DNA from 3 places in the Lysinibacillus sp. NPDC056959 genome. Region 1 is predicted to be linked to each of the others. Evidence: predicted binding sites of a transcription regulator. Region 1 holds the regulator's gene; each other region holds the start of a gene.
What was found. Region 1 encodes LexA, which represses DNA repair genes until DNA is damaged. Its sites were predicted from a motif close to CGAACATATGTTCG; they were not measured.
Positions count from the first base shown of each region.

Region 2: the regulator LexA is predicted to act here: its motif matches at 2,707-2,720, upstream of ACFTQ7_RS24880 (YhjD family protein).
Region 3: the regulator LexA is predicted to act here: its motif matches at 3,240-3,253, upstream of ruvA (Holliday junction branch migration protein RuvA).

Region 1 is NZ_JBHURE010000010.1:100,901-111,496, forward strand. It holds partial or broken gene ACFTQ7_RS13725 (RNA-guided endonuclease InsQ/TnpB family protein) at 1-374, shown strand, start outside; gene ACFTQ7_RS13730 (DJ-1/PfpI family protein) at 689-1,228, shown strand; gene ACFTQ7_RS13735 (YneB family resolvase-like protein) at 1,532-2,197, opposite strand; gene yneA (cell division suppressor protein YneA) at 2,194-2,511, opposite strand; gene lexA (transcriptional repressor LexA) at 2,675-3,292, shown strand; gene ACFTQ7_RS13750 (hypothetical protein) at 3,563-3,760, opposite strand; gene ACFTQ7_RS13755 (gamma-glutamyl-gamma-aminobutyrate hydrolase family protein) at 3,789-4,511, opposite strand; gene ACFTQ7_RS13760 (prepilin peptidase) at 4,600-5,352, opposite strand; gene ACFTQ7_RS13765 (potassium transporter) at 5,412-6,137, opposite strand; gene ACFTQ7_RS13770 (PilN domain-containing protein) at 6,134-6,733, opposite strand; gene pilM (type IV pilus biogenesis protein PilM) at 6,733-7,704, opposite strand; gene ACFTQ7_RS13780 (prepilin-type N-terminal cleavage/methylation domain-containing protein) at 7,806-8,255, opposite strand; gene ACFTQ7_RS13785 (type II secretion system F family protein) at 8,363-9,568, opposite strand; gene ACFTQ7_RS13790 (type IV pilus twitching motility protein PilT) at 9,565-10,596, opposite strand, start outside.
Region 2 is NZ_JBHURE010000005.1:142,501-153,096, reverse strand. It holds gene ACFTQ7_RS08540 (hypothetical protein) at 1-44, opposite strand, end outside; gene ACFTQ7_RS08535 (ester cyclase) at 319-741, shown strand; gene ACFTQ7_RS08530 (hypothetical protein) at 809-1,168, shown strand; gene ACFTQ7_RS08525 (hypothetical protein) at 1,409-1,861, shown strand; gene ACFTQ7_RS08520 (GIY-YIG nuclease family protein) at 1,904-2,221, shown strand; gene ACFTQ7_RS08515 (hypothetical protein) at 2,306-2,545, opposite strand; gene ACFTQ7_RS24880 (YhjD family protein) at 2,740-2,883, shown strand; gene ACFTQ7_RS08510 (IS1182 family transposase) at 3,289-4,749, shown strand; partial or broken gene ACFTQ7_RS08505 (IS3 family transposase) at 4,860-6,415, opposite strand; gene ACFTQ7_RS08500 (S-layer homology domain-containing protein) at 6,489-7,508, opposite strand; gene ACFTQ7_RS08495 (hypothetical protein) at 7,963-8,487, shown strand; gene ACFTQ7_RS08490 (S-layer homology domain-containing protein) at 8,687-9,940, shown strand; gene ACFTQ7_RS08485 (excalibur calcium-binding domain-containing protein) at 10,111-10,173, opposite strand; gene ACFTQ7_RS08480 (hypothetical protein) at 10,374-10,596, shown strand, end outside.
Region 3 is NZ_JBHURE010000003.1:275,160-285,755, reverse strand. It holds gene ACFTQ7_RS05625 (thiol-disulfide oxidoreductase DCC family protein) at 1-56, shown strand, start outside; gene ACFTQ7_RS05620 (transcription repressor NadR) at 492-1,025, opposite strand; gene ACFTQ7_RS05615 (LysM peptidoglycan-binding domain-containing protein) at 1,168-2,154, shown strand; gene ACFTQ7_RS05610 (phosphotransferase) at 2,225-3,022, shown strand; gene ruvA (Holliday junction branch migration protein RuvA) at 3,297-3,917, shown strand; gene ruvB (Holliday junction branch migration DNA helicase RuvB) at 3,936-4,940, shown strand; gene queA (tRNA preQ1(34) S-adenosylmethionine ribosyltransferase-isomerase QueA) at 4,958-6,001, shown strand; gene tgt (tRNA guanosine(34) transglycosylase Tgt) at 6,055-7,200, shown strand; gene yajC (preprotein translocase subunit YajC) at 7,370-7,642, shown strand; gene ACFTQ7_RS05580 (polysaccharide deacetylase family protein) at 7,859-8,704, opposite strand; gene ACFTQ7_RS05575 (DUF421 domain-containing protein) at 9,155-9,790, shown strand; gene ACFTQ7_RS05570 (putative polysaccharide biosynthesis protein) at 9,787-10,596, opposite strand, start outside.

The DNA.
Region 1 (10,596 bases):
TATATATGCGACTTAACGATATCCGAACAAATCATTTACATAAGTGTTCTAATGAGATTGTGAAAACCAAGCCATCTCGTATTGTAATGGAGCATTTACATGTAAAAGGGTTGATGAGAAATAAACATCTGGCGAAGGCGGTAGCTGGGCAAAAGCTATATGAATTCAAACGGCAAATTCAATACAAATGTCAAAAATACGGAATTGAATTTGTTGAAGCTGACAGGTGGTATCCATCATTCAAAACTTGTTCTAGTTGTGGACAAATCAAAATCGATTTGAGATTGAAAGACAGATTATTTATCTGCTCTTGCGGATTAAAGTTGGATAGAGATTTGAACGCAAGCATTACCTTAGCAAATTACTCGATCTAAGGAATTTAACTGAAGCTAAGCCTTAGATGTGTACGCAACGATACTGCGGAATTTAAGCCTTTGGAGAGTCATACTAAATGGCAGTAGCTTTTTGCGAAATCAGACTCGGAGAATAAGGAAGACACACATACGAAAGTCGGAAGATATAAGTTGTGTCACAGTAGAGATGGCTACATTTTTTAAGAAATGTATATATTTTTCGTATCGGATGAATACTACTATGCTGTCTTAGATGAGGAATGGGTATAAGATATTTTCGTTATTCTGATAAGTCGAGTTCTAAATCTTCGTTTTAAAATAGATGGGAGAACTATATGAAAAAGACCGCTATATTATTGTATCCCCAATTTAGTGAATATGAATTGAGTGTAGCATTATCTATATTAATGCAAGGAGATAAACCCATTGTTACTGTTGGGTTAAACACTGAAAAAATCAAAGGGGAATCTGGGTTATCTTGTATAGCCGATACACAAATAAGTGAAGTTAATCTTGACGAAATTGATAGCTTGTTGCTACCTGGATGTATGGATATAGCTTCCCTAATAAATGAGCAAGAATTAATTGATTTTATTGGTAATGCGAATGCCAAAGGAGCAACAATTGCAAGTATCTCTAGTTCTCCATCTCTTTTAGCGAAAGCCGGAGTATTAAAAAACAGAAAGTATACTGTTGGATTGCCGCTAGAAGTTATAAGAAAATTAGACTTCTTCGATCTTAATCATTTCTCTGAAGACCTAGTTGTCCAAGATGGAAACATCATAACTGCAAGAGGTAGAGGTTTTATACAATTTGGTATTACTGTGGGTAAAGCCCTACATCTCTCTTTTGATGAAAATTGGTACCGAGAATAACGAAATAGCTCTAATTGATATGAAAGATTACTACAGTAAAAGATGGCAAGTTGCTTTTCAAACATTATAGAGAATATTGAGCAAGAGAGGTAGAAATGGCTACTTCTCTTATTTTATTTCCAAAATGTCCAATCTATCCACCACTTTGGCGTTTCTATCCACGTTTTTCACTGTTCTATCCGTCACTTTGCCGATTCTATCCACCATTTTCACTGTTCTATCCGTCACTACTCGTTCCTTCACCTTCATATAAAGCCTTTAAAAAGAAAAAAATCAGTAGGAAAACTCCCACTGATTAAAACGTTACTTTATTTCGTTTCCCTCTAAATGTTCCCGATATCTCCTATGGACAGTGGCTTTGCTTACGTCAAAGCCTAGCCCCCTAAGAGTCATAGCTATTTCCTCAAATGTGAAGCCTCGATTGCGGAGTTTAACGATCTCTTCTATAGGGACATCTTTACGTTCCTGGCCGTTTGGGTTTCCTCGGTTAGATAAATTATTTTCAGGGCGGTAGCCATTTTCAACTGCCCGACGCATGCCACGACGTATTTTAGCATTGTGGATTCTACGCTGGTACTCCTCTACAATTGCTAAAATTTCTAGGAGCATCGTATCCATTTCATTTAATTGTACAGGTCCCGCGTCTCGCATAGAGAAAACATTAGTTTCAGTTTTCTGCAATAAATGCAAAACGGCCATTCGAGCATTTCCACGTCCTAAACGTGTTTCATCCTGCACAAATAATGCTGTTACTTCTTTTTCTTTTATGAAATCGAGCATTTCTAGTAATCCTTCTCGTTCCACATCATAACCGCTATGCTTATCCTTAAAAACAAGTTTCACTTCGTAGCCCTGTTCTTTAGCATAGCGTACTAACTCCTCCTCCTGTCGCTCTAATGAGGAGCTTTGTGTCTCTTTTTCTGTACTCACACGGCAATAGACAACAGCCGATTGTTGTTTTGTTATCATTTTACATTTCTCGCAATTTCAATTGAATTTATAGAATTGGGTTGGTCGTCACCCACTACTGGAATCACTAGAGAATTACCTGCAATAATTCGTACGTTCGATAATTCATTTTCGGCCTTAACAAGCTTAATCCATTCATCCGATTTCATTTTACCACGGTATTGTTCGGCTAACGACCATAAACTATCACCATGTTCGACTTCAATTTCTGCGTATGTGACATCCCCTGGATCTGTTATAAAAAGATATGCTGTAAATAGTAGACAAGCTCCTAATAAAGTTGTAATATGTGGATTTTTTTTTAACCAGTTCATGTGAATAACCCCTTTTCAAGAATGTTCGTTCGGAATATATGTTCTTATAATAATGCGAACAAACGTTTTTGTCAAACACTTTTCGAACCTATGTTTGCTTAAGTGTTCGCATTCTGCTATACTACTAATAAGTAGAATGACTAGAAAAAAGAGGTGAGCAATCATGAAAAAAGTTTCGAAAAGACAAGAGGCCATATTAGATTTCATTAAAGAAGAGGTACGCACAAAGGGGTATCCACCATCTGTACGTGAGATTGGTGAAGCAGTTGGACTTGCTTCAAGCTCTACAGTTCATGGACATTTAGCTCGTTTGGAGCAAAAAGGCTTAATCCGACGCGACCCAACTAAACCACGTGCCATTGAAATTCTAGAGCCAGAGGATTCTATTCAAAAGCAACATGTTATACATGTCCCACTTGTTGGGAAAGTTACTGCAGGTTCTCCGATAACTGCTGTTGAAAATATCGATGAATATTTCCCACTACCGGATATTTATGGTACAAGTGAAGATCAGTTATTTATGCTAGAAATTATGGGTGAATCAATGATTGAAGCTGGCATTTTAGACGGAGATTTAGTTATTGTTAAACAAAAATCTACAGCTGATAATGGTGATATTGTAGTAGCAATGACTGAAGAGAATGAAGCAACAGTAAAGCGTTTCTTTAAGGAAAAAAGTCATTTCCGTTTACAGCCTGAAAACGCAACAATGGAGCCAATTATCGTAGACCAAGTTTCTATTTTGGGCCATGTTGTAGGTCTTTATCGCCGTGTTCATTAAAAGTATCTCAATAGCAACGTATAAAAAGAGGATTTTATGTTCGCAAATGGGCATATACCTCTTTTTTCTTATTTTTTGAGTGCCTTTTTATACACTAAAAAAGAACCCACTGTATAATGGATTCTTCCCTCTAGCAATGTCTTTAGTTAATTTAAAAAAGCTCATCCCCATAACGTGGGGGTGATTTTCGTTCCGGCCGGGTGCTTTGTTGCTGCCGCTTCGCTTTCGCACAGTTAAAACATTTGTTGCTGCCGCTTCGCTTTCGCACAGTTAAAACATTTGTTGCTGCCGCTTTGCTTTCGCTACAGAAAACATTTGTTGCTGCCGCTTTGCTTTCGCTACAGAAAACATTTGCCGCTGACGCTTCGCTTTCGCGCAGAGCTTCCTAGGGGCGTCCGATGAGCCGCTTTTATGGCATACATCTATTTTTTCATGTTTATCACCAAGGTTATCTTGCCATTGATACAAAATTCTATTCCGTAATGCTTATAAAGTTTTATGCCTCTACCTTGAATTTCAAACTCGCCTTTACAAATGCAGAGAATAATTTTTTTGATGCTTCATCTCCTACAATGGCTAGCTCTTCAGGATGCCATTGTACTGCTAGACAAAATGGTAAATCTTCGTGTACTACGGCTTCAACGATACCATCACTTGATTTAGCTGCCACTTTCAATTTTTCTGCTGCTGCGTTTATTGCCTGATGATGAAATGAATTTACCGCTATTTTTTCTTCCTCGATAATTGTTGTTAATAATGTATCCGGTGTTAGATGAACATGATGTGTAGCAACGCCCCGTGCCGCTTGTTGCGTATGCTTTATTAATTTTTTACTATGATATTCACTATCAATGTCCTGATAGAGTGTGCCTCCAAATGCAACATTCAGCATTTGAATCCCTCGACAAATCCCGAAAATCGGCATTTTCCGAATAGAGGCCGCTTCAATCAATGAAAGTTCTACTGAATCCCTTTCCGGATGAATCTTCCCTAACTTTGGTGTAGGTTCTGCACCAAAAAGAAATGGATGTACATCATGTCCGCCCGATAGTAATAATCCGTCCGTCAACGATAAAATTTGTGCTACATCCTCTTCAACTCCAATCGGAATTATAAGAGGTACACCCCCAGCTTCAATTATACTTTTGCTATAAGCAGCATTTAATCTTGAGGACAAATCATCCTCCGCAAAGGCTGTTATTCCGATAATTGGTTTCATCTTATCCCCTCCATGATCTTTATCTAGCATTAACTACCTATAAAAGCTTGAAGACTATTAATCATCGAAGGACTCCCCCACTGATTAATTACCAAAATCCAAGATACCAATTCATCAACGCATCCCCATAGAAATAGATAATAAGAGCAGCTAAAGCAATAGAAGGTCCGAATGGTATAGGCGTTTTTCTTCCCTGTCCGCGTACTTTTAACATTACTATTCCAACAATCATGCCAATGACAGCAGCTAAAAATAGCGTTAGAAGTGCATGTATTGTCCCGAGTACAAGACCAAGTAAAAAGAATAATTTAATATCGCCACCACCCATTCCACCTCTTGATAGGACAGCTATACAATATAATATGCCAAAACCTACCAAAGCACCAACTATACTGTCCCACCACGGAGACAAAGGAGATATGACGCGTCCCAAAACTAGCAATGGTAAAAAGAATAATAGCACTTTATCGGGTATAAGCATATAAGCAAAATCCGACACGACAATAATGACTAATAATGAAATAAATAATAGCGCTACAAAAAATTCTGCACTAAAGCCTAATTTCCAATAAGCAAATGTAAATAACATGCCTGTTATAAGTTCCATCAATGGATAAAGCCAAGAAATTTTTTGCCCACAGCTTCGGCATTTTCTCCCAAGAAATACATAGGACAAAACAGGTACCAAATCAAATGCCGTCAACTGTCTCTTACAAGAAGTGCAATGCGAGGGTGGACGCACAATGGACTCCTTCAGAGGCACACGTAAACCAACTACATTAAAAAATGAGCCTAAAACGAGCCCAAATATGAAAACTGTAATTGTATAAGCAATCTCCATTTTTATTTCCTCCTATACTAATAGACGCCCATACATTGGAAGTATGCGCGCCAATCAATCTATTGTTGTCCTTCATAATAGAACGTCGTTACTTGTATGGTAGATTTTAAGGTTGGATCGGCGTCCTCCTGGAATTTCTCTTCTTCACCAGTCAATGTGAAATCGATAGCATCAATTTTCATCACACGATCAATTTTTTCAATCTCTTTTATAAACTCAACCATCGCATTATTATCCAGTGCAACAACATCAATATTAAATGTTACTAATTTTAATTCCTTTGGTAAGGAATCTTTATTGAAAGTAGCCGATGGTATTTTATCTTTCGCTTCAGGTGATTCATCATTCTTAGCAGTAGCTTGTTCATCCGCTTCAGTTGCAGATTGCTCTGTATCAGCCAGTTCCTCAGAATTTGTCAAATTGGGATCTGTCATAGTAGAATCCATTACGAGTGAATCATAATTATTAAAATCCATAGCTTCTACCCGTGTCCCCGTCACCGCTTCAATCTCTTCAATATTTCGAATTACTTCATCAATAGCTCGAGTTTGAGGTACTTTTTTATGTAATGTTAAATTACTTGCACTAGCTGATTTGCCATTCTCTTCAATTAAAGCAATCTGCTTCTGAATAGTAGACATTTCTTGTTGAAGGGAGCTAATTGAACTTTCCTTCGCATCTACTTCTTCTAACTTAGGTGTTACTAAATAGTAATATAGCGCAAATAAAATGGCTGCAATGAAAGCTGTTAAGATAAGAATCGTTGAATTTTTACTATTAGTCATGATTCTCTACCTCCAGCGAGAAATTTAAAATCAATTCCTAATGTAATCGTTACCGAATAACGTGGCACTTCCTTAAACTTGTTCTTAGTATTTTCTTCCTCTTGATTTCCTATAGATACATCAAAATCAAAATTAGAAATAGTATCAACCTGAATATCATTGAAATAACGGCTTGCTGTTAGCTTTTCTAAATAAGATGATATGGCTGACATTGTTTCAAAATCAGCCGTAACCTCAACATTTTTTTCACCAAATACATAATCCCTTAAATACGTTTGCTCTGGTAACAATACTTGGGTTTCATCCATTAAGGGCGTCACTGGATACGAGACTTTTTCCACAAATTGTACAGATTGTTCCAATGAGCCTTCGTTCACATTTCGCTTTACATCTAACTCCGTTTGAAGTTGTTCGTGTTGGGATGAAAGCTCCACTTCCTGCGCACTTAATTTTGTAAGATCACTTTTTGCTTGGAAAAACAAGAAAATCATATATCCTACTATCATACCAATAAGAATTATAAATACTACATAGATTAAAGTAGGTGTTGAATGCTTTTTTTCTAAATCCGGTAAGAGGTTTATTTCTGGTACCATCAGTTAACCTCCTTTAACGCAAGTCCAATTAAACTTGCGAATTTCTCTGAAAATTGAGGAAATGATTTTTGAATGACTGAATCATTTAACATAATAATCGGTGTCATAAAATTATTTTCTAAAAACTCTTCAATGGTAGGAAGTAGTGGATTATCTCCTAAAATGATAATCTCATCGACACTTTTCTCACCCTTATGTAAGGAAAACTTAAAAAAATTCATGATACGATCGATTTCAAGCATTTGATCGGTAAGAATGATACGATAATCGTCTTCGGCATCTAAACGATAAGAAAAACTAAACTCCTCTTTTTCTTCAAACTTCCACTCCGATAAATCTGTATCAAATGATTGGTACCGTAAAAATTCCAATTGACCAAACGAAAAAATACTTATCGACAATTCATTGATGGACCAATCCGCTATTAAATAAGTTCGATTATCTTTTATTAATTGCAAATACTCTAACAGACGAATATTACACAATGCACGAATATCTGCTACTTGAGGTTCTAATGAAGCATCGAGTAAAAGTCCAATCATTTTCGTCACTTCTTCTGAAGGTGCTGCAAATAGCATCGCCTGCCCATCACTAGGTTTTGGATCATACACATCAATAAGTGGATCTTGGAATGGAAGATGAATAGATTGACCAAGCTCCATCTCCACATACCCTTTTAATTCATGCCACTCTATATCATCAGGATGCTCAAAGCTCTTTAACAAAACGGAAGTATCCGGTACAAAAATACGCGCATTTTGCTTTTTGCCTGCCCATTTTGCCACATCATTTTTCATGACATCAAACAATTCCATTTCATCATGAATAACAGAACCCTCAACCATTCCCTGTGCTAATGGCATTTCATAGCCCTTCCATTGCGACGGATCAGCACCTTTTGCTACAATCGCACGTAATATATAATCCTTTATCTCAATCGACACATGCGATTTTTTCTTTTTTATAAACATGTGAAAAGATGCCTCCTTTTTGATTTTTATAACAAAAATCAAATATATTAATCTTTCATTTGAACATCCAATTTGCGAATTGGATGTTCTTTGAAAGATCATTACTTATTCATAACTTTATTTAAAGCTTTTTCAGTTATTTCTTTATCTTTAGCTGTATAAAGACCACTGATAGTAAATTTATCTTCATTTTTAATATTTGCTAATTTACTATAAGTTATAGTATATTTTTTCCCTGTTTTTTCCACTTTATCATTAGTATCTAAATCACCCTCAAAAACGTCTGCAAGTACTTTTGCGTCACAGGTAATAGTACCTGCACTATTTGGTTCACCACAAGCTCCATCAACAATAGCAATTTTTGCACCCGCCAGGACACCAGCAGCATCTGAAAGAATCGCTTTATCTTTAGAATTACTAATAATATTCCCAATCGCAGGAATTGCTATCACCGCAATAATAGCAAGAATTACGATTACCGCTAATAGCTCGATTAGCGTTAACCCTTTTTGATTTTTTAATAGTTTTTTGTTCATGATTTTTTTGAACATCGGTGTTCCTCCTTATAATTGTTATAATTAGTCCGAAAATATGTACACCTACTTCAACAACAACTACTACCGTCTTTTCTATACCACCCCCTTTATAGTTAGAACGCTTACATATTTTCGTATAATGCGAACATTGGTAAGAAAATTGCTGCGACAATCACTCCTACAACCGCTGCTAAAACGAGTATCATCAATGGTTCTATGAGCGATTTTAATGTATCAACGGAGCGATCTACTTCTTCCTCGTAGAAATCTGCAATTTTTTCGAGCATATAATCAAGCGAACCTGTTTTCTCTCCGATAGAAGTCATTTGGGTTACTAAAGGAGGGAATAGCCAACTTTTTTCTAGTGGCTCAGATAATGTCCCGCCTTTTTCTAGGTTATCTCTTGCCTCCAGTACAACTTTTCCTACAACTGGATTCCCTACTACTTTTTCGACAATAGTTAGTGCATGTAGAATGGGCACTGAACTACTGAAGAGGGATGCTAAGGTTCTGGTCATACGAGCGATTACATTTTTTTGCATTAAAATACCAAATACAGGCAATCTTAATAATGCATAGTTCACATTGTAATGAAATTGCTTATTATTTTTATAGAAAAATCGAAATAGAAGAATCGACAATATGAGAATCCCAATTGCAACATACCAGTATGCTATTAACCAATCTGAAATACTGACAACAACAACCGTTAATATTGGCATTTCTATGTCCATTTCTTCAAAAGTAGCCATAAACGTCGGAACGATAACGATCATTAAAAACATACCTACCGCGATTGTTAGCACAGATAAAATAGCTGGATATGTTAATGCTGATTGTACTTTCTTCTTAATTTTGAATTGCTTTTCAAGTGTCCCTGCTAAACGCTCTAACGTCTCATCGATATTCCCCGTTGCCTCACCTGAGCGCATCATATTAATAAACATTACTGGAAAAACCTTAGGATGCTTGGCGGCTGCATCTGAAAATGCTGTACCCCCTCGTATATCTTCTTCCACTTGTTGTAAAGCTCTTTTCAATGCTTTACTTTTGGTTTGCGAACTTAAAATATGTGTTGCCTCTACAATTGAAACGCCAGCACGGATTAGTGTTGCGTATTGGCGACAGTAAATAACGAAATCCTGGTGCTTTACTTTACCGCCAATGTTTAAGTCTTTGTGTAAAATGCTTTTAGACTCTTCCAGCTCACGGGCATTAATGCCTTGTGCTCGTAATTTTTCAAGTGCTACCTTTTTGTTAGTCGCATCGATGATTCCTTTTTTGTGTGCACCAGTTTTTGTGCGTCCACTATATCGAAAAACGGTCAATTATAATCCCCCGCATTCATATATGGCCTTGCGTCTTCCAATGAAATTCTCCCCATGGCGATTAGCTGCTGCATCGAAGATTCCAAAGTATGCATACCTAACGCTTTATTCGTCTGCATAACAGTAGGAATTTGGTGAACTTTTTCATTTCGAATTAAATTTGAAATAGATGGTGCTTGTACTAATATTTCAGTTGCAGCAATTCGCCCCGTGGCATCTTTACGTACAAATAAACGCTGTGAAATAATGCCCACTAAAACATTGGCTAGTTGCACACGAATTTGACCCTGCTGATGTGGTGGAAAAACATCAATAATACGATCAATCGTAGTCGGAGCACTACTTGTATGTAATGTCGCCATCACTAAATGGCCCGTTTCTGCCGCTGTAATGGCTGTTGAAATTGTTTCGTAGTCACGCATCTCGCCTACTAAAATAATGTCGGGGTCTTGACGAAGAGCAGCACGCAAACCATTGGCAAAGCTCTGAGTATCCACCCCTACTTCACGTTGATTGATAACGGATTTTTTATGTGTATGTAAATATTCAATCGGGTCCTCAAGCGTGATAATATGCTTTGATGTTGTTTCATTAAGATGATCAATCATTGCAGCGAGTGTTGTAGATTTACCAGAACCTGTTGGACCTGTTACTAAAATAAGACCCTGTGGCTTTTCTGCTAATTGATAGAGTATCTGTGGCATATTTAACGATTCAATAGAAGGAATTTTTGCTTCAATCAAACGGGCAGCGATTGTCACTTCATTGCGTTGATGATAGGCATTTACACGAAAACGACATTTCCCTTGCAATGAATAGTTAAAATCGGTTTCCCCTTTATCATGAAACTCTTGCAATTTATGCTCAGGTAAAATAGTTGTCACCATTGTCTGTAATTCTTCAGAAGTTAGGAGTTCACTCCCATAATGTTCTAGTTGTCCATGGATACGATAGATGGGTGGGATCCCCTTTGTTAAATGAAGGTCAGACGCTTTTTCTTCAAATGCGCGTGTTAATAGCTCATCGAT
Region 2 (10,596 bases), on a different contig from region 1:
AAAAGTGATACAGCAAAAAGAAGAATGCCTAATTTCTTTTTCAAATAATCACCTCCTTATTACTTATTTATTAAACTAATTGGAAAATTATAACCAAATAAAATATAAATGTGCTTTTATAGAGCTAATAAAACAAGTTAACATCCTTCGTGGTGTTTTTAGTTTGCTTTGAAAACTGCATCAAACAGCCAGAACACTTTGATATGGTTTTGAGAGTAGAATTTGCAGAAAATTGTTCCTATTTGTTTCCTATAGGATTATTATTAAGCGAAGGAGATATAGTTATCCTTGTCAAAATGTATATAGTGGAGGGTTCAAATGACACCAGAGCAAATTGTTAAAAAATTTTTTGAAGAAGTACGTTCAGGGAAAAATCCAGATTACGCTACTAAACTAATGGCAGACCGAGTATTGGCACACCAAGTTATTTCTGAAGAGGAATCAACAGTTTTAAGAACTCCCACCGATTATGCAGACCATGTAAAAGAAATGGTAGCAGCATATGGTGATTTTTCATTAGAAATCCAAGAATTCATGGTACAAGAAAATAAAGTATATGTGCGTTGGAAACAAGTTGGTACGCATGTTGGAGAGGTCGATGGATATAAGCCGACAAGTCTTCCGGTTATTGAAATCGCAAGCGCGGTATATAGAATTGAAGATGAAAAAATAGCAGAATATTGGATTCAAATTGATCGGGCTGGAATTGAAAACCAACTCAATCGTAACAAAATTAGTTAACATCCTTCGGGGTGTTTTTATTACTTTTAGTCCCCTAGCTTATGATTGTGAGTGAGGTGATGCTAAATTGAGCAAAGTACTTTTTGATGGAATAGACGAAATTCCAAACGAAATCGTTATCGAAAAAATGAAATATTTCATTAATGAAGCAAAAGTTGGAAAGGAACTATTTCAGTCAGATAAAAAAGAAAGTCTATTGCTAGCAAAAAGACTTAGGAAAGAGTTGGAACAAGAATATAAAAATAATAGTCTAGATCGAACAAGGAAACGTTATAAAAATCATAAGTTATTTTCGGCGTTTTACACACCAGCAGTTCAAGATGCTTATGTTAAAATAACTGGACCGCTAAGTTACGAAAAGCTGTACGGTTTTCTTTATGATGTTGAGGATTATATGAATTATCATTTGCCTTGCGAGTATAAGTAAGTAGCTGTTCTGTGTTGACTAATGATTTCTTAAGGTGCTCGATTTTGAGCGTCTTTTTTATTTTACAAAGCAACTAGCATAATGGGGTGATTACAAAACAAACAAATGTTGGAGGTGATGGTGTATGAGATATAGTTAACAGGAATGTAACTAAAAGCAAAGGGCACAAAAATTGGTGTATTTTCAATAAAGCTCTTGTAATTTGCTATAATTAAATTAATACATAAAGGGAGAGAATTTATGTTTGATGTATTGGAACCAATTCTAATCGAAAGTGGACTTGCAAGTATGTTTGAATTAAGAAAAAGAGATGACAAAACTTCAGAATCCATTCCTTGGGTAGCATACCGTGTAAAAACAAATTTCTATAAAATCAGAGCGTTTGAATTATGGGATAATGAACCAAGTCGCTATTTTAGAATTTATCATGCAACGGATATTAATGAAAACTTAAAGACTACGCTAATGTCATTACCAGGAGTGGTGAAAAATAAAAACTATTATATTGATTATCGAACAACAGATTACGTTGAATTAGGGACGAGTATTACTGAAATATTGGCTTCTAAAGAAATAATTCAAGAAAGTAAAGCTACAAGTAGGCTTGCACATACATCTAAATTTGAAGGGTTAGAATTACCAGATGTAGATGTTTCCCAGGATGATGTACTAGGACAAGTATTTTCATGGTGAGAGATTATTGCTATATGGGAAGATAATACAGAAGAAAACAAGTTGAAACAAGTTTTGAATCAAAATGGAATCTATATTCAACGCTCTGAAGATGGAAAAAGTCGATATATCGGTAGCGCTTACGGTTCGGGGGGCATTATTAGTAGATGGATGACTCATTTAGAGTTTCTGGGTAATGCTAATGATGATAAAATGCAATTTACAAACAAAACAACTAAAGCGGCAGTACGTGACTTTATTAAACAAGCAGTAGATAAAGGGCTGATTGAGAAGTTATGGTTAGATAAATTTGATAATGGAACTATGACAAATGGTGATTATGAAGGTTTAAAACTCATCATTGCACAACGTAGTAACTAAAATGTAAAGACCAAGATAGCTTAATTGCCGTCTTGGTCAATGTTCATTTATTATATCATTACATGTCGTCCAAAATATTAAGAATTAAGAATAATTAAGAATACCCATAATCAAAATAACAAAAAACACTACCCCCACAGTATATCCGATTGCAACAGTAACAATTGGATCTGAATCATTTTTATTTTGTACTTGTTTTTTCGGATATTCCTCGCACTCTTCTTCCTTAATCGTATTACAATATTCACATATTTCAATCTCAGCCCCATCTCTATGTACTTTCTTAAATGGATTAATGGCTAAACAATTAGGGCAATTTCTCAATTATATTCTCCTCGCTGTCTTGACTACTAATTACTATTTTAGGAAATTTATCATGAATTGTATATATAAAATTAGGCAATAGTAACCGAAATCACGCTACTTAAAATTTATTCCTGCAACTTTCACTTGTCAAAAAGCAAAAGTTCGCTCTATAATAATTACGAACAAACGTTCTTAAATTGAGAGCGAGTAGTATGATAAGTTTCGAGCAAAGGCGATTACTTCATAAATATGTGGTTTATGATATGGCTGTTCAATCGTTACAGCGTGATTTCAAAGTGATAGAAAATCTTAAAATGAGTAAGGTCTACTTGCCAATCCTTGAAAGGCTTCTATAGGACATAACACAAGATTATTACAACTCTAAGAGACTGTTAGCCAAAGATAAAATTAGGATAGTGAAATGGGAAAAGATAGACGAATACTTTAGTGATGTACATGTAGCGACAGCAGGGAATGATGTTGTTCTTCGATATGCAAACAAGCAATCAAAACGCAGGTTGAAAATTTATTAATTAGTCATCAAAATAAAGACCAAGCGCTCAATTGAAAAGTGAACTGCACCCCGTCAAGTAGACAGTGGAAATAATAAAAAATGTATTTAGCGGCTTGAGCCCTAAATTCTAAGAGGCCACTGAAAAACTTCATCTGGTTCCACTTAGCGAGGTATTCGACGATTCAATCGTCGAATACCTCGCCTTTTTAATTTATAATTGAGAGACTAAATGCAGGTGGTGTTCCCAATGATTTCAAACCAAGAGACTTTCAACTTAAGTCCATATATGGCCATTTACGATATTGTCGTGCCAAAAGATAATATGCTTCGTCAAATTAACGAACTAGTGGATTTCTCATTCATTTTAGAAGAATTGAAAACAAAATATTGTTTAGACAATGGAAGAAATGCGATTCCTCCGATTCGAATGTTTAAGTACTTATTGTTAAAAGCCATTTTTAATGTATCTGATGTAGACCTTGTCGAACGTTCAAAATATGACATGTCTTTCAAGTATTTTTTAGGTATGGCGCCAGAAGATGACGTGATTGATTCAAGTTCACTCACAAAATTCCGAAGACTTCGTCTTCAAGACGTAAGTTTATTAGATATGCTCATTGGAAAAACAGTTGAAATCGCACTCGAAAAGAACATTATCAAAAGTAAAACAATCATTGTGGACGCAACACATACCAAAGCACATTATAACCAAAAATCACCGAAAGAATTTTTACAAGAAAAATCAAAACATACCCGCAAAGCAGTGTATCAATTTGATAAATCCATGAAAGAAAAATTTCCAAAGAAGAATACTTCTAACGAAGTAAAAGATGAATTAACTTACTGTAAAAGATTGATTGCCATTATTGAAAATAAACCACAAATCGCTCATCTACCAGCTGTAAAGGAAAAATTGAACGTGTTAAAAGAAGCTGTAGAAGATACGCAAGAACATCTAAATTATTCAACAGACACCGATGCACGAGTAGGACATAAAACAGCAGACAGTTCTTTCTTTGGTTATAAAACACATTTAGCAATTAGTGATGAACGTATAATTACAGCAGCAGTCGTTACAACAGGTGAAAAATCAGATGGACATTATCTACAAGAACTGATTGAAAAAAGTAAAGTAACAGGAATGGAAGTTGAAACAGTCATCGCTGACACGGCTTATTCAGGGAAAAACAATTTACTTTATACAAAAGAACAAAGCATTCAACGGATTTCTAAGTTAAATCCAATGATTACTCAAAATGGGCGAGGAAACGGAAAAGGATTTGACTTTAATAAAGATGCAGGTTTATTTGTATGTCCAGCAGGACATTTAGCAAATAGAAAAAGTAAAAAACCAGATTCACACCCAGGAGCAAGTGCAAGAATGGTTTATTTTTTTGACATTGAAAAATGTAAGGTCTGTCCACTCCGAGAAGGATGTTTTAAAGAAGGTGCAAAAACTAAGACCTATTCTGTTGCCATTAAATCAGAAGAACATTTAGACCAACAAGCTTTTCAAGAAACAGAAGAATTTAAACGCTTAGCTCGAGAACGTTATAAAATCGAAGCAAAAAATAGTGAGTTAAAAAATAAACACGGGTACGATCAAGCATCGGCTGCGGGTTCATTTGGCATGCAAATTCAGGGAGCAACGACGATATTCGCTGTCAATCTAAAAAGAATCTTAAAGCTTCTGAATGGAAAAGGGTAATAAATTGGTGAAAAAATTAGGGCGTTTCCTGTTCAAAATTGAACAAGAAGCGCCCTATCTTTCTCTAAAACGAATTTATTTATAAAAAACGCAAGTTTTTCAGTGCCCTCAAATTCTAAAGGACTCAAGCCGTTTAATCGTTTCTGATAGCGATAATGATTATAAAAACGAATATAGTCATCAATCGCTTGTTTTAACTCTCCATATGAATCGTACTTATGTAAATAATACTTCTCACACTTCAGTGCGCCCCAAAATGATTCAATTGGTCCGTTATCAATACATCGACCAACACGCGACATACTTTGCGTCATATTAGCCGTGTCCAGGATTCGCTTAAATTCCTTCGATGTATATTGAAAACCTCGATCACTATGTATTAAAGGCTGCTCGCCTGATTGTAATGATTCAATTGCTGATTTTATTGTTTTGAAAACAAGGGGATTATTATTCGAATGATCCAACACATAGCTCACAATTGAACCATCATATAAATCGATAATTGCACTTAAATAAGCTTTTTTCCCGTTTCCATACTTAAACTCTGTGACATCTGTACACCATTTTTCATTTGGCTTTTCCGAATTAAATGCTCGATTTAATACGTTCTCCGCCACATGATGTGCTGGGGATTTACGATAAGGCTTGCGTTTTCTACGAATAACAGACTTCAATCCACTAATCTGCATTAAACGATAAATACGCTTTTCGTTAACCATCGCTTGATTATTTTCTTTTCGCTGACGATTGATTGCCAACGTTGTACGACGATAACCGTAAATACCATCTACTTGTTGGTAAAGGAGATGAATGTCCTTTAAAATTGCTTCATTTTCAACTTCTCTGTTAGAAGGCTTGCGACTTAACCACTTATAATAAGCGGCACGCGAAACACCAGCGATTTCACATAGTAAAAGAATCGAAAGTTCTTCCTCTTTATGTAATTCTTGAATCGCTAAATAGCGTTGCTGTAGACGAATTTGGCTTAGCGACGCCTCCTTTCGATTTCCTCTAACTTTTTTAAAAATAGATTTTCTGCACGTAAACGTTCATTTTCACGTTCAATACGTTGAATCTCTAATTTTAATTTCTCCTCAACGGTTAATTCGACTTCATCTTTTGTGCGACCACGGCGATCATGTAATCCCTCTTCACCGTTCGTTTCAAATTTCTTCGTCCATTGATATACCTGTTGATACGAAACACCATAGGTGTGCGCTACCAACTGATAATTTTTCTGGTTCTTCAAACAGTAGTAGACTATTTCAACACGTTCCTCAAAAGTTGTCTTTCTTCCTTCTGTCATAGCTTGACTCATTCCTTTACCTGAATCTTTTAATTCACTATGACTAGTATACTTTTTTACCCACCTTTTTAAAACAGAGGTACTGCTAATCTCATATTTCGCTAACACCTCCATCTGTGAATAATTCCGTTGAATGTAGTCTTCTACAGCCGCTAATTTTAACTCTTTTGAATAGAATTTACATGAAGTAGCTTCTTGTAATCCTTCACGTCCACCTGCCTCATATTTCATTTTCCATCTATGAAAAGTTTGATGATCTAATGAAAACCTTTCACACAATTCATTGATAGAATAGTTACCTTCTTCGAACAATTGAAGGATATGTAGTTTTAACTCGAGTGGGTGTTTGCTTCGCCCCATAAAAAATACTCCCCTTAGATAAACAGATTTTACTTTTTAACCTGTCTACCTAATAGGGAGCATATCACTTTTTTTATTGTCGTATTTTTACATCTTTAAATGTGAAATGTTTACCGCCAAAACTAAAAGTTAAAGTAACAGTGTCTCCTTCGACTGTGGATGGCTTAAAGTACTGAATGTTTGTTACTGTACCATCTAAAAAATTTATTACTGCAGGTGCATCCTTAGAGCCGTATTTTTCTTTCATTTTATAATTAAACTCAAAATCATATGCATCTTTGTCATTTATTTTTGTTGAAGTATCATATATTCCGCCGCCATAAACACCGTTATTAGTATAATGAACAATAACCCTTAAAAATTCCGAGGTTAAATAAACATCTTCAACTCTGATTCCCAAATCCCCTTTAAAATCAAAAGGAGAATCTAAATAATCCCAAAGGCGTTCTTCGGAGATTGTTATTTTTTGTTCAGTTGTTGTTTCTGACGTGTTATTCTCTTGTTCAACCTGGTATTTAATTGTCCTTGCTAAAAAAGCTGAAATGTGAGCACGTGATAAGTTGGCCTCTGGTTTAAAAGTGCCGTCATCATATCCTGTTGTTATGCCTGCAGCAGCTAGTTGTTTAACTGCTTCATAGGCATAATGTTCTTCTGGAACATCCATAAAAAATTTATTTCCTTTAGGTAGGTCAAATGCTCGAGCGATGAACGCTGCCATTTGACCACGGGTTACTTTTGCTGTTGGTTTAAAAGTATTATCACCATATCCATTAATAATTCCTGCCTCAACAGCTGATTGTATATATCCGCTGTTTTTATTAGATTTAAGTACATCACTAAATTTTGTAGTGCGTTGTGCACCGTCAAGCCCTGTAGCTTTAGCTATCATAACTGCTACTTCTTCCCGGGTAACAATATCTGATATTCCATATTTACTGCTCTTGTCAATAACACCCATATCTAATAAGTAATTGATATCATCATAATTCGGGTGTGATGGAGGCACATCGCTAAATGTTGCTGCCAACGAAGTGCTAGGTAAAACTAGAAAGCATGTAATAATAGGAATCAGTAGTAAGTATATCTTCTTCATTTCAAACTCCTCCCTCTATATTTCCATTCTAGGGAATTTGGAGGGGGAAGTACAGACAAAAAAAGACAATTGTACTGGTTGTCTTAATAATTGGTTAGAGGAAAGAGATAATGTTTTTAAACAATATTTATTCCCGCACTTGCATTACCTATAATATCAATTATTTGATTAGAAAATTCTGACGAAATATAAAATACCATTAATAAACGATCACCTGCAGAGGGGGAACAAAGACTAAAAACCACAATAATTGATATTAAACCTAATCAGAGTAATTGAATCTAATACCGTTTTATAACTGGCTTAATGAACATGACGATCGTACACAAATAAATAACAGACCAATTTTAGAAACTTGACCAGAATCACAAATGGAATAGTTAACCAAATAGATATGGTGTATTGTATTAATAATTTAAAGTAGTAAAAGTAGGAAGAAAGGAATAGATATTATTTGATTTATAAGGAAATTCAAGATTTACTTAATGATCTCAATTCATTTGCCAAACATATAGCAAGTGTTAGATTATCAAATTTATCATTTGATGTATATGAGTTTAGAGATGAAAATGTAATGCAGGTAGATTTAATATTTGCAGAAAAAAGTCAATTTGAAAATATTCAAGAGGCATTTTCTGCAATATTTAAAAAAGAATTGTTCGATGGAGAGGAATGGGATATCAATGATGAACCAAATCCTTCTGATGAACAATGGCTAACAGCGTTAGAAGATGGCTGGATTAATGATTATTATCCCCCAAAATATGTTTGTATTGAGTTAGTAAACAAAGATGAGTTTATATGTAGATTTAAAAATGAATTAGCATATCTTAATGTAACAGAATCAATTGTTAAAGAACTTTTAACTAGATTGAATCACATTGAAACTATTCAAATAAAAAAGGGTTATACATATGATTACATATTTGGACAATCTGAAAGTCATTACTTTTTGTTTGAATGGGGAATATATGATTAGTATGTTGATCATTTCGTGATTAGTGGTTTTTTGTTATGTGTTCATATAGTTGTGGAAGACAAAGCATTTTACGCGTTCAAAATATAAGCAGAAAGAAGTGAATGAAAGAAGGTATTTTTTCTTAGGTTTTATTCCTTGTTTAGGTCATATGTGGTAACTTTGGTATGTACATATTATTAAATAAAAGGTGAGGTATGAAATGTTACATAAGAAATCATCTAGAAATAATTTATTGGCTAAAGCTCTAGCTGCAAGTGTTATGACAGCTGCTGTGGTTATTCCAGTTGCAACTGAAAATGTGGAAGCAGCACCAGTTACCAAAACAACGTTTAAAGATGTACCTAAATCACATTGGGCATATGAGTCCATTAAACAAGTAGCTGAAAAGGGACTAGTTACAGGGTATGAAGACGGTACTTATGAACCATCTGCACAAGTTACTCGCGCTGAGTTTGTAACGTTTTTATCAAGAGTATTCGACAGCAGTGAACGAACAACTTCAAATTTTAACGATGTTCCAGGTACACATTGGGCTAATGATGCGATCCAAGAGGGATTAGCATTAGGGTTTATTGAAGTCGGGGATTTCGCTAACAACAAATTTGAGCCAAACAAACCAATGACTCGTGGTGAAATGTCTCGTTGGCTTGCAAATGGTCTAGCACATAATAACGCTGATTATGGCAAAGCGATTGAGGAATTGGCAAATTCAAGCCTTACTTTAATTCCGATCCCTGAATTTTATAAAGGCGGGGTGAACAAAAAGGATTTACCGTATATCGGTGTTGCTTTAGGAACTGGATTACTTTCAGGTTATGAAGATTTCACATTCAAAGCAAACGGCAACACAACTCGTGCCGAGGTAGCAACGATTCTTATTCGCTTTATGGATGCTATGAAGAAATCACCAAAAGATTTCACTGGATTAGAGGAGCTAAGAGAGGTTGCTAAAACAGGTACAAACATCTTGACTTTAACTAAATATGAGCAATCACCTAAAAAATTCGGAGGGTATGAAGATGTACTTGGTAAACAACATACTTATTTGAATGATACAGGTGTAGCAACAATCGAACATGCTATTTTTGTTGATATAACAGGCTCAGCAGCGAAAGGGATCTTTAAAGACATGTTCTTTGACGAGACCTCAGAAGCAATTAGACTAAATAGAAATGCGTATCGGATTTACTACGAATACACTTTAGTGCCAAGTCGTGATGTAAGTTTCTCAAGTGTTAGGAATGGTTCTCATATGCATTATGCTTCAGCAGACTTGGTGGAAAAAACAAAAATTGAACAATTTAATATTCCATCACCAAAAAGCTATGGGAAAAATGATTTTAAAAAGAATGAAAAGTACAGATTTTGGGGTGCGAACGGGGTTATAAATGATGAAAATATTAGTGGTTCAGCGGATGATGGAAGTCGGTTCTATTATGTAGTTCCGAAATAAAAGGAGTTTTTAAATAAAATTTATTTATAAAGACTAATTAATAACATTAAGACCACACCGTGATGGGTGGTCTTAATTGTTATTTATAAAATCAATGTTTTGCAGCATGCTTTTAATCAAACATTATGTTAAACAACAGCAGGTGAGCTACTGGTTATTTTTATTAGAAATTATTTATCACAAGCTATTCCATCGCCATCCCTATCTAGTTTGGATGAATACGCTGGGGTCATTGGTGAATATTTGTGAATCCTGCTACCTTAGCCTCTTTACAACTTCTGATTATATAGAGTTCGACTTTATTTTCTATTTAATTACAACATAATATGCAATATTACAACCATATTAAGTGAAATACTTCCTAATTTGGATATAATATGGTAATCTAGTATTAGCTGGTCAGCCAAACAATATATTAGGAGGTTTTTGAAAAATGAAGAAACTCTATACATTTTCTATTATGACATTACTCTCAATATTTTTATTGTCCACAGGTGCCTCTGCCTCAGAGAATTATATTCAGTGGGAAACAGAACCTAACGATAGCTGGGATACTGGCAGTTTTCTTATGACTTATAACTACAATCAGGCTATAAATAGAGGTTATATCAGTTCAAAAAATGATGTTGATTATTGGAAATTTGAATATGGAAATA
Region 3 (10,596 bases), on a different contig from region 1:
GACGAAAAGAAAGTTGTTTATTGCCAACACCTTCACAACGAAAAAGATTTCTTTAACTTTGAAGCTATCCAATTTATGTGGATAGCTCTTTTTTTAGAAATTACAATAATAATTTCCACATATATATTGAACAAATGAAATTTAAATGATTTACTACCAAACGAATTGATTAACCATTTCTATACATTCTAATCAATTCGAAGTGGCTGATTTCCGCTACAGGCTACTCGCTTTGTTGCTGCAGCTTCGCTTTCGCACAGAAAACATCCGCTCCGTGCAGGGTCTCGTCTGTCTCGCTATCCCGCGGGAGTCGAGTAGCCCTACGCTACAATCAGTTAAAATGGGGATATATTAGCAAAATTGCAACCAAAAAACCCTTATATATCGCGCAATAAAATTCATTTAAATAGAAAGCTGCTAGTCTCTGTGAAGGCTAGCAGCTTTGAAACGATTATTTGATTTTATACATTATGGAAGGGAAAATTGTTGACTTATAGATCGACAACTAAATAGCCTTTTTTTTGTAAAGTAAGCTCAATTAAATCTAAAATTTCAACAGAAGGTGCGGAAATAACATGAAGGTGCGTACCATCTGTTAGTTCGGATAAATAACTTGCTTGTGTTTCGTTGACACGTTGAATAAATTTTTTTACCTCATGACGGTTAGAGACCATAATGGATGCAGTAATTTCTCCATAAATAGGATGTTCAACAATAACATTTTTTACTGTACCACCGCAATCAACTATTGTTATTAGTTCATCTTCTGCATTCTCTGCAGTATGGAAGCAAGGAATTGTCCGTTCGACGGTCTGTTGTATTTGTTCCTGATGCATATAAAGATATCCTTGGCTAGTAGCAATAATAGGCTCATTCCTAGCTTTTAATAATGTCATATCATTGACAATGACTTGTCTAGAAACATTAGCGAATTTAGCTAGGTCCGTCCCTGTGATAGGTGCTGTGCTGTTTTTTAGTTGTGCTAGAAGTTGCAGTCGGCGTTCTTCGCCTAACATTTTTTTCATAAGAGATCACCTCTGCTTGTAATAAAGGAAGCAGTTTTCCTTAAAAACTAGTGTACCATGAAGCCTTTCTAACATGGGTGAATTTTTTGTATCCAAATGGAACATTGAACATATGATACGAAGAGAGGAAGGGAGGAAAAAATTGCGTATTCATATTGTCCAAAAGGGAGACACGTTGTGGAAGATTGCGAAAGAGTACGGAGTTTCATTTGAAGATTTGAAGCGGCTTAATGCCCATCTCGCTAACCCAGACTATATTGTACCGGGCATGGAAATTATCCTACCTGAAAAAATAAACAAAGAACCACATAGAGAACATCATCGAGAAACAGATCGTGGAATGCATAGAGATGGACATAGAGAGGGGGGACATAGGGAATCACATAAAGAGGGGCATAAGGAACATATGCATAAGGAGTCACCTACAAAGCACTTTAAAGAAAAAGAAGTACAACGACCAATGCCACCACCAATTATTGCACCACCACCACCAATGCCTGAACCACAGATGATTCCAATTCCTTATCCGATGCCGATGCCGATGCCTCAAGTGCCAGTTGAGCTTAGCTGGAATCAACAAGTTGTCATGCCAAGTGTAGAGCAGACTGTATCACCAATTCAAATTCAACCACCACCACAACCAGTAGCCCAACCGACGCCAGCACCAATGCCAATGCCGCAACCGATTTTTATCATGCCACAAATGCCAGCAGTACCACATTGTGCAAGCTGTCATCAGCCAGTGCATCATCATATGTATTGGCCAATGCCAATGCCGATGCAGATGCCAATGCCAATGGAGCCGTATACAATGCCAGAGCAACCATCATGTGGAATGGGATGCGAAAAAGTTGCTGGGGTAGGGGATTTCTTAGAGTCTAGTACATCTCCATTCTTCCCTATGAAACCAGAATGTGAAGCTATGCCGGAAATGGAACAGCCTTGTGGTTGTCATGCTCAGCCAGCCATGATGCCAAATTGGCATATGGACCCATGTTTCTGTCAACCACCATGTCCGCCACCATGCCCACCGCCATGTCCATCACATTGCCCAATGCCATATTCGTCAGTAGGACCGTGGATGTCACCGCACTTTTTCCCAGGCGGGATGACGCCTTATCGATGGTAAAAAAGCGTATATCATTGAAGAAGTAAAGCCGAATATTTGGAAGTATAAATATCAATCCAATAATTATTTTGTGAAACGGGCAAAGCAGATAGAAATAGCAGAAAAAGTGAGGGCTATTCATCGACAGCTTGGATATCTAGAACCCTCGTTGATTTTGCCTTTAATGAAAAGTGATGACGAGTATTTAATCGTGCAAGATTGGCAAGAGGGAAGTCATGGTGCTAATTTTGCTCGTAAAAAAGATCGGAAAGAATCACTGAAGTTATTAAATATGTTACATGATACACATAAAAAAATTGCTTGGCAACGTGTGCCAGGCTTGCACACCTATTCACAGCTTTTAAAATGGCAAATGCGTTTTATGCGTTTTAAAAGCAGACGGAAAGAGTTTCGGCCATTTTTAACAAAAGAAGAAATCGATCAAATTTTACATTATAGTGAGAAATCATTACAGTTAATCGCGCAGGAAGATGTACCTGAAAAAGAAATAACGCTTTTACATGGAGATGTCGTACATCATAATTTTTTATGGTGCTCAGATGGCGAATTACGTTTAATCGATTTTGATCTGGCACACCTTGGAGAAGCGGATGATGAATATATTTTATGGTTGCATCGTGTACTGCCAGCTGTAAATTATGACCTTGGTAAAATATTTGCAGAGCTACCAGAGATGAAACGATTAGATAAAAAAAAGCTTCATCGTTTAAAATATCCAAATGAGCTATTACGTGAATGGCTTTTTGCAGTAGATTTACCATTAGATCAGCAGCTGGTATTTTTAGATTATTTAGTGCCATTTACAAAACGAGCTCTCACATATTGGCCAAAACTGTGGTACGATATTGATAAAATGATAAAGAAATGACCGTCTTTCGGCGGTCATTTTTGTCTGTGAACGACTACTTGTACTATTTCTTAATGATAAGGAAATTATAGATTTTTAACTGTGTATAACCTAGAGCATAGTTTTCGTCTAGGCTAAAGCGCTACATCCTCGAGGTCGCTTCGATGCCTCGGGCAAAAGTGGTGGATCGTTTACTTTTGCTTCGAGCTCTCCAGCGCTTTAGCACATTTGTTATAGTCGAGCATTCGTTCGCAATATGCTATAATCGAAGACGATGATTGTGAGGGATTATAGAATGTATGATTATTTAAACGGACAAATAAAGCGTATAACTCCTGAGTATATCGTCCTTGAACAACAAGGGATAGGCTGGCAGTTGAATACACCTAATCCATTTGCGTTCAGGACATCAGCACTCGAACAACAAATATATGTACATTTACATGTACGCGAGGACGCACAAGTGTTATATGGCTTTCCAAATTTAGACCAACGAGAGTTGTTTCGTAAACTTATTTTAGTGTCAGGGATTGGACCAAAGGGTGCGCTTGCTATTTTAGCTACTGGGAATCCACAACAGGTTATCAGTGCCATTGAACGAGAGGATGAATCGTTTTTAGTAAAGTTTCCTGGTGTGGGTAAGAAAACGGCACGTCAAATGATTCTAGATTTAAAAGGTAAACTTGGCGGATTGTTAGATACTATTGAACTACCAAGTACAGAAGATGAGCTACCGTTATTTGGTGTGAATCCATATAAACATGAGCTTGAAGAAGCTATTCTTGCCTTAATGGCACTAGGTTATTCTGAAAAAGAACTAGAAAAAATACGTCCACAGCTCGAAGATAACGACAAGCTTGAAACAACAGATGCATTTATGAAACAAGCTTTACAATTGCTATTAAAGTTAAAATAGTGAAAGGGGGGAAAGTACATGTCTGAACGTATGATGGCTAGTGAGGCAGGTAGCTATGATGAACATTTTGAATTATCTTTACGCCCACAAAGATTAGCACAATATATTGGTCAACATAAGGTAAAGGAGAATTTACAAATTTTCATTGAAGCGGCAAAGCTTCGTCAGGAAAGTTTAGATCATGTGCTGTTATATGGACCACCCGGACTTGGGAAAACTACATTAGCTGCTGTCATTGCTAATGAAATGAATGTCAATGTGCGCATGACTAGCGGCCCTGCAATCGAACGTCCTGGCGATTTAGCAGCTATTTTAAGCTCACTGGAGCCAGGGGATGTGCTATTTATTGATGAAATACATCGCCTGCCTCGTGCAATTGAAGAGGTGCTTTATCCTGCCATGGAGGATTTTTGTTTAGATATTGTCGTTGGTAAAGGCCCTGAAGCGCGCTCTGTACGACTTGATTTACCGCCATTTACACTTGTGGGTGCAACAACAAGAGCAGGTGCACTATCAGCACCTTTAAGGGATCGCTTTGGCGTATTATTAAGATTGGAGTATTATGATAATACTTCACTTGCAGAAATTGTTGTACGTAGTGCGCATTTATTTGATGTTGATATTGAACAAATAGCAGCACTTGAAATGGCAACGCGCTCACGTGGTACACCTCGTATTGCTAACCGTCTGCTAAAACGAGTACGAGATTATGCACAGGTGCTTGGAGATGGTATGATAACGGAGGGACTTGCTAAGCAAGCGCTTGAGCTATTACAAGTCGATCCTAGAGGGCTTGACCATATTGACCATAAACTTGTGACCAATATGATTGAGCGCTTCCGAGGTGGCCCAGTAGGCTTGGATACGTTGGCAGCATCTATTGGTGAAGAACGCGTTACGATTGAGGATGTGTACGAGCCATATTTGATGCAAATCGGCTTTATACAACGGACGCCGCGTGGACGTGTGGCAACACATTTAGCCTACGAACATTTTGGATATGAATATCCCCAACAAACCTAGAAGAAGGAAGTATTTTCATGCGTGTAGAAGATTTTGATTTTGAATTGCCAGAAGAGCTTATTGCACAAACCCCACTTTTGGACCGTACAGCTAGTCGATTAATGGTAGTGACGCCAGGCTCAACAAATGTAGAGCACCACCACTTTGCTCATATTTTAGATGAGCTACAAACTGGAGACTGTCTTGTGTTAAATGATACAAGAGTCTTACCAGCACGTTTAATGGGTGTAAAAGAGGAAACAGGTGCTCATATAGAGGTACTGCTGTTAAAGCAAATGGCGGGTACGGATGAATGGGAAACACTTGTTAAACCAGCTAAGCGTGTAAAAGTTGGCACAGTTGTAACATTTGGAGATGGCTTACTGACAGCTACTTGTACAGGAGAGCTTGATCATGGTGGACGTACATTTGAGTTTAAATATAACGGCATTTTTTATGAAATTTTAGAGCAACTTGGTGAGATGCCACTACCTCCATATATTCGCGAAAAGTTAGAGGACAAGGATCGCTACCAAACTGTTTATGCAAAAGAGCGAGGTTCAGCAGCAGCACCAACAGCAGGCCTGCATTTTACAGAAGAATTACTAGAGCAGGTGAAAGCAAAAGGGGTCGAAGTTGTTTTTATCACTTTACATGTGGGACTTGGAACTTTCCGTCCTGTAAGTGTAGAGTCAATTGAAAATCACGAAATGCATTCTGAATTTTATAGTGTAACGGAAGAAACCGCATCTATCATTAACCGAGTTAAGAGTAATGGTGGTAAAGTGATTGCAGTTGGTACAACCTCTACACGTACTTTAGAAACGATCGGCTCTAAATATGGAGGCGAAGTACGGGCAGAACAAGGTTGGACGTCTATTTTCATTTATCCGGGATATGAATTTACTGTTGTGGATGGTTTAATTACAAACTTCCATTTACCAAAGTCTACCCTTGTTATGCTTGTTAGTACGCTTGCAACAAAAGAAACAATTTTAAGTGCATATCAACAAGCTGTAGAAGAAAAATATCGTTTCTTTAGCTTTGGAGATGCTATGTTTATTCGTCCAAAAGGAGAATAAAGAAAAAATCGGAGTACTGTTTTTACTTTAGATAAGAGAGGAATTTTTATAATATGACACAACCAGCAATTCGTTATGAGCTACTTCATACTTGTAAACAAACTGGAGCACGACTTGGTATCGTGCATACACCGCATGGCTCTTTCGAAACGCCAGCATTTATGCCTGTTGGGACACAAGCAACTGTTAAAACAATGTCACCTGAGGAATTAAAGGAAATGAATGCAGGCATTATTCTGTCAAATACGTATCATTTATGGCTACGACCTGGTAATGATATTGTTAAGGAAGCAGGGGGCTTGCATAAATTTATGAACTGGGATCGCCCGATTTTAACAGATTCAGGTGGTTTCCAAGTGTTCTCACTAAGTCAATTCCGTAAAATCGAAGAAGAAGGGGTTCATTTCCGCAATCATTTAAATGGGGACAAATTGTTTTTAAGTCCAGAAAAGGCGATGGAAATTCAAAATGATTTAGGTTCGGATATTATGATGGCTTTTGATGAATGTCCACCTTTCCCTGCGACGTATGACTATATGCTGCAATCAGTAGACCGTACTACACGTTGGGCTAAACGTTGTAAAGAGGCACATAAACGTCCAGAAGATCAAGGTCTATTCGGTATTATTCAAGGGGGAGAATTCGAGGATTTACGTCGTCGTTCTGCAGAAGCATTGGTAGAGCTTGATTTCCCTGGTTATGCAATTGGAGGCTTATCTGTTGGTGAACCTAAGGACATTATGAACCGAGTATTGGAGTTTACAACACCATTAATGCCAGCAAATAAACCACGTTATTTAATGGGTGTTGGTTCACCTGACTCATTAATTGATGGTGCTATTCGAGGTATTGATATGTTTGACTGCGTATTACCAACACGTATTGCCCGTAACGGCACATTAATGACATCTGAAGGCCGTTTAGTTGTTAAAAATGCAAAATATGCACGTGACTTCGGACCAATTGATCCAAACTGCGATTGCTATACATGTAAAAACTATTCACGCGCTTATATTCGTCATCTAATTCGTACGGAAGAAACGTTTGGTATTCGTTTAACAACTTACCATAACTTACACTTCCTATTGAAACTAATGGAACAAGTACGTGAGGCAATCCGAGAAGACCGTCTTGGTGATTTCCGAGAAGAATTTTTCGAGAAATACGGCTTTAATGGGCCAAACGCAAAGAACTTCTAATATTTAGTAAAAAGGGCATGCAAATTTGTGTGAATTAAGAATGTTTTTAGCAAAAAAATGTCTATCGTAGAAAAAATATTAGTAATATAGAAAAAATTTGGGCTTGACCATCGCTTTTTTATGGTGGAATAGTCTATACTAAAGTAGAATTGGAAAGGGGGCAAGAATGATGGAACAATATTCTGGCTTAATCATGATTTTAATCATGTTCGTTGCAATGTGGTTTATTTTAATCCGCCCTGCTAAAAAGAGACAGCAGGAAACACAAAGTATGCAGAGTGGTTTGCAACGTGGAGATAAAGTTATTACAATCGGTGGTTTACATGGCGAGATTGACTCAATTGAGGACACAGCTGTGACATTAAAAATTGCAGACAATGTGCGCGTTAAATTTGACCGTCAAGCAATTGGACGAGTAGTAAATGGCGACCAATTAAAATAATAATGAGAAAAAGACTTACATTAGTTGTAAGTCTTTTTTTAAACTTCTTTCAGTAAACGTTTTTGTAGCGATAGCGAAGCGACAAATACAGAAGCTCCTCCACGTCTTATGGCATTATCCCAAATGACCGACATTGAATCAACCCTCATCCAGACCTAAGTGCAAAGCCGATTCAGGACGTAATAACGTCGGGACATAATCATGATGTTCTTTTTGCTAAGTGCCACCATTTTTTAATTTCTTAATTAATTCTGCTCCAGTGTCATTGCCACTTACCGTTATTCTACTTAAAGCAAATACATTATCGCCAATAGTGACACCTTTATTTTTAATAACAAAAGCCATTTTAAATCCAGCATCTTTCGCCAATTTCATTGCATCTTTAGAATTAGTTCCGTAGGGATAGCTAAGGGCAATTGGTTCATATCCTAACTTTTCTTTAATAATTTTCCTAGAAAAAGTAAAATCTTTTTTAACCCGTTCTTCGTACTCTTCTTGTTTTTCTAGTTTTCCATTAATGTAACTACGACCATATATGGCACCTTTCATTCCGCCACTGAATGACTGTAATTTATAATGTGAATTCCAAGTATGGCTTTGGATGGTTATATAATCCTTCATTTCTTTTAATTGATCCCAATTCATTTTGGAAATTTCGTTTGGATCCACATTCTTTCCGTTTTTTTCAAGAATACGACTGGTGATAACAAAAATTTCTGCATGCATTTTGTATTTTTTCAAAATTGGATAAGCTTTTTCATAGTTACTTAAATAACCATCGTCAAAAGTTATTAACACAGGATTTTTAGGTAATTCTGTTTTACCGTTCAAGTAATCATATAATTCTTGGGCTGTAATCGAGTTGTACCCATTTTCTTTAAGCGTTTTAATTTGTTTATCAAAATTCTCTGGGGAAATGACTGTATTATTATTTATGTGTTTATCTAAATGGTGGTACATTAGAACAGGAATCTGCTTATTTTCATATCCATAAATAGGGAAAGGTTTAATGAGCGATATACTATAAGCAACAATAACTAGAAAAATTATTAACCTTTTCATTTTCTCACCTTGTTTTCATTTGTTAAAACGGATAATGGTGGATCATTTACTAAATACGAAAGTAAAAGAAGGACCTTATAAACAATACCTACATTATTATTGGGTGAGCATTGTGAAACGTCTTGTTAACTGTCCGAGAAAATTTAGTTGTTTCCACTTCAAAAGCAGGAATTATAGCTCCTTTTATTGTACACAAACAACTAAGGTTTATTCTTTTGATTTACGAAAGTTACACGGTGCCATTTCCTAATTAAAGAGTTGTTTTTTAATGTTAATCGTGTGTTTTTTAGGTTTTGTCTTAATTGAAAACACGATTTTCTTATAGGTTAGCATGCAAAAAAAGAAAAATTTTAGGAGATGATAAGTGTTGAAAATCAAAGCTAAGATATAACATCATCCTGTATAAAAAAAGATAAGTAAGGTCACCTTGAATAGTATGGGGGTGACGATATGGAAGAATATTTAACGATTGTTTTTAGAACCTGCTTTTTATATGTGTTTATCCTAATAATTTTTCGTTTAATGGGTAAACGTGAGGTCGGCGAATTATCTGTAATCGATTTAGTTGTATCCATTTTAATGGCTGAGGTGGCTGCGTTTGCACTTGATGATTCCGAAAGTCCTTTATTTAATGTGATTTTACCAATCATCGTGTTGTTTTTCATTCAAATAACAACTGCTTATTTGTCACTCAAAAATAAAAAATTCCGTGATCTAGTTGATGGTGATCCAGTATTACTTATAAAAGACGGTGTCATTTTAGAAAGTGAAATGCGCAAGCAACGCTATAACCTAGATGATTTGTGTCAACAATTACGCGAAAATGGAAATGCTTCCGTGACAGATATTGCATATGCTTATTTAGAGCCATCTGGCAATTTGTCCGTCTACCAAAAAGATGAAAAGGCATTTGTTTACCCATTGATTATCGATGGTGATATTCAGGAGAGGCATTTAAAAGTATTGCATAAAGATGCTGATTGGTTAATGGCAGAGCTTGCTAAAAATAATATTACGGATAGTAACACTGTATTTTTTTGTGTTTGGGAGGAAGATCGGCTGCATATTCAACTGAAAGAATCTTAAACTTTCTTGGCCAATTTACGAATGTAGCGCAAATCAGTTATACGTAATTGATTGGAAACTAGTAAGAATGTAAATAGTAAAAACAAAGTTACACAGCTACTTAAAATAAATGGTAGTGGCATTATTTGCATCAGAAAATACTGGGTAACACAAACAGCAATAAAACAGCCATAAGGAACAACAAACATTCTAAAACCAGCACGTAAATTTTTACGTTGCCTTACTGTTGCAATATGCAAAAACGAAGTTAGTAAAACGCCAAAGCCAATCGCCACAACGGCACCTTTTTCTTGTATACCCGGTTGAGAAGCAAGTACGAACATGACAAATAGCTTACCAAGACCACCATAAATGGAGTTCATCATTGCTGCTCGTGCTTCACCAATTGCTTGTAATATAGAGTGCAATGGACTTTGTATATAATAAAAATAAAAAATAGGAGCTAATATTTTCACATAACCACGATTTTCTTGTAAGTGAAAGAGCTTCACAGCTAATTCGTCTCCATGAACGAAAAAGTACGTAGCGGCAACACAGCCCACTAAGGAAGACAGTCGCAATGAAACAGAGATACGTTCCTGTAGGAGCGGTATATGCTGACGTGCAACCGCGTCACTAACAGCTGGTATAAGAACAATTGAAAGTGCTGCAGACACAAAAGCAGGGAATAATAATAGGGGGACTAGTACACCCGAAATAACCCCATATAAAATCGTTGCAGCGGAGGCTGTTAAACCAGCCATAGTTAACGCTTTTAAAAAAATGATAGGCTCTAAAAACCAAGTAAAAGATCCGAATAGCTTGCT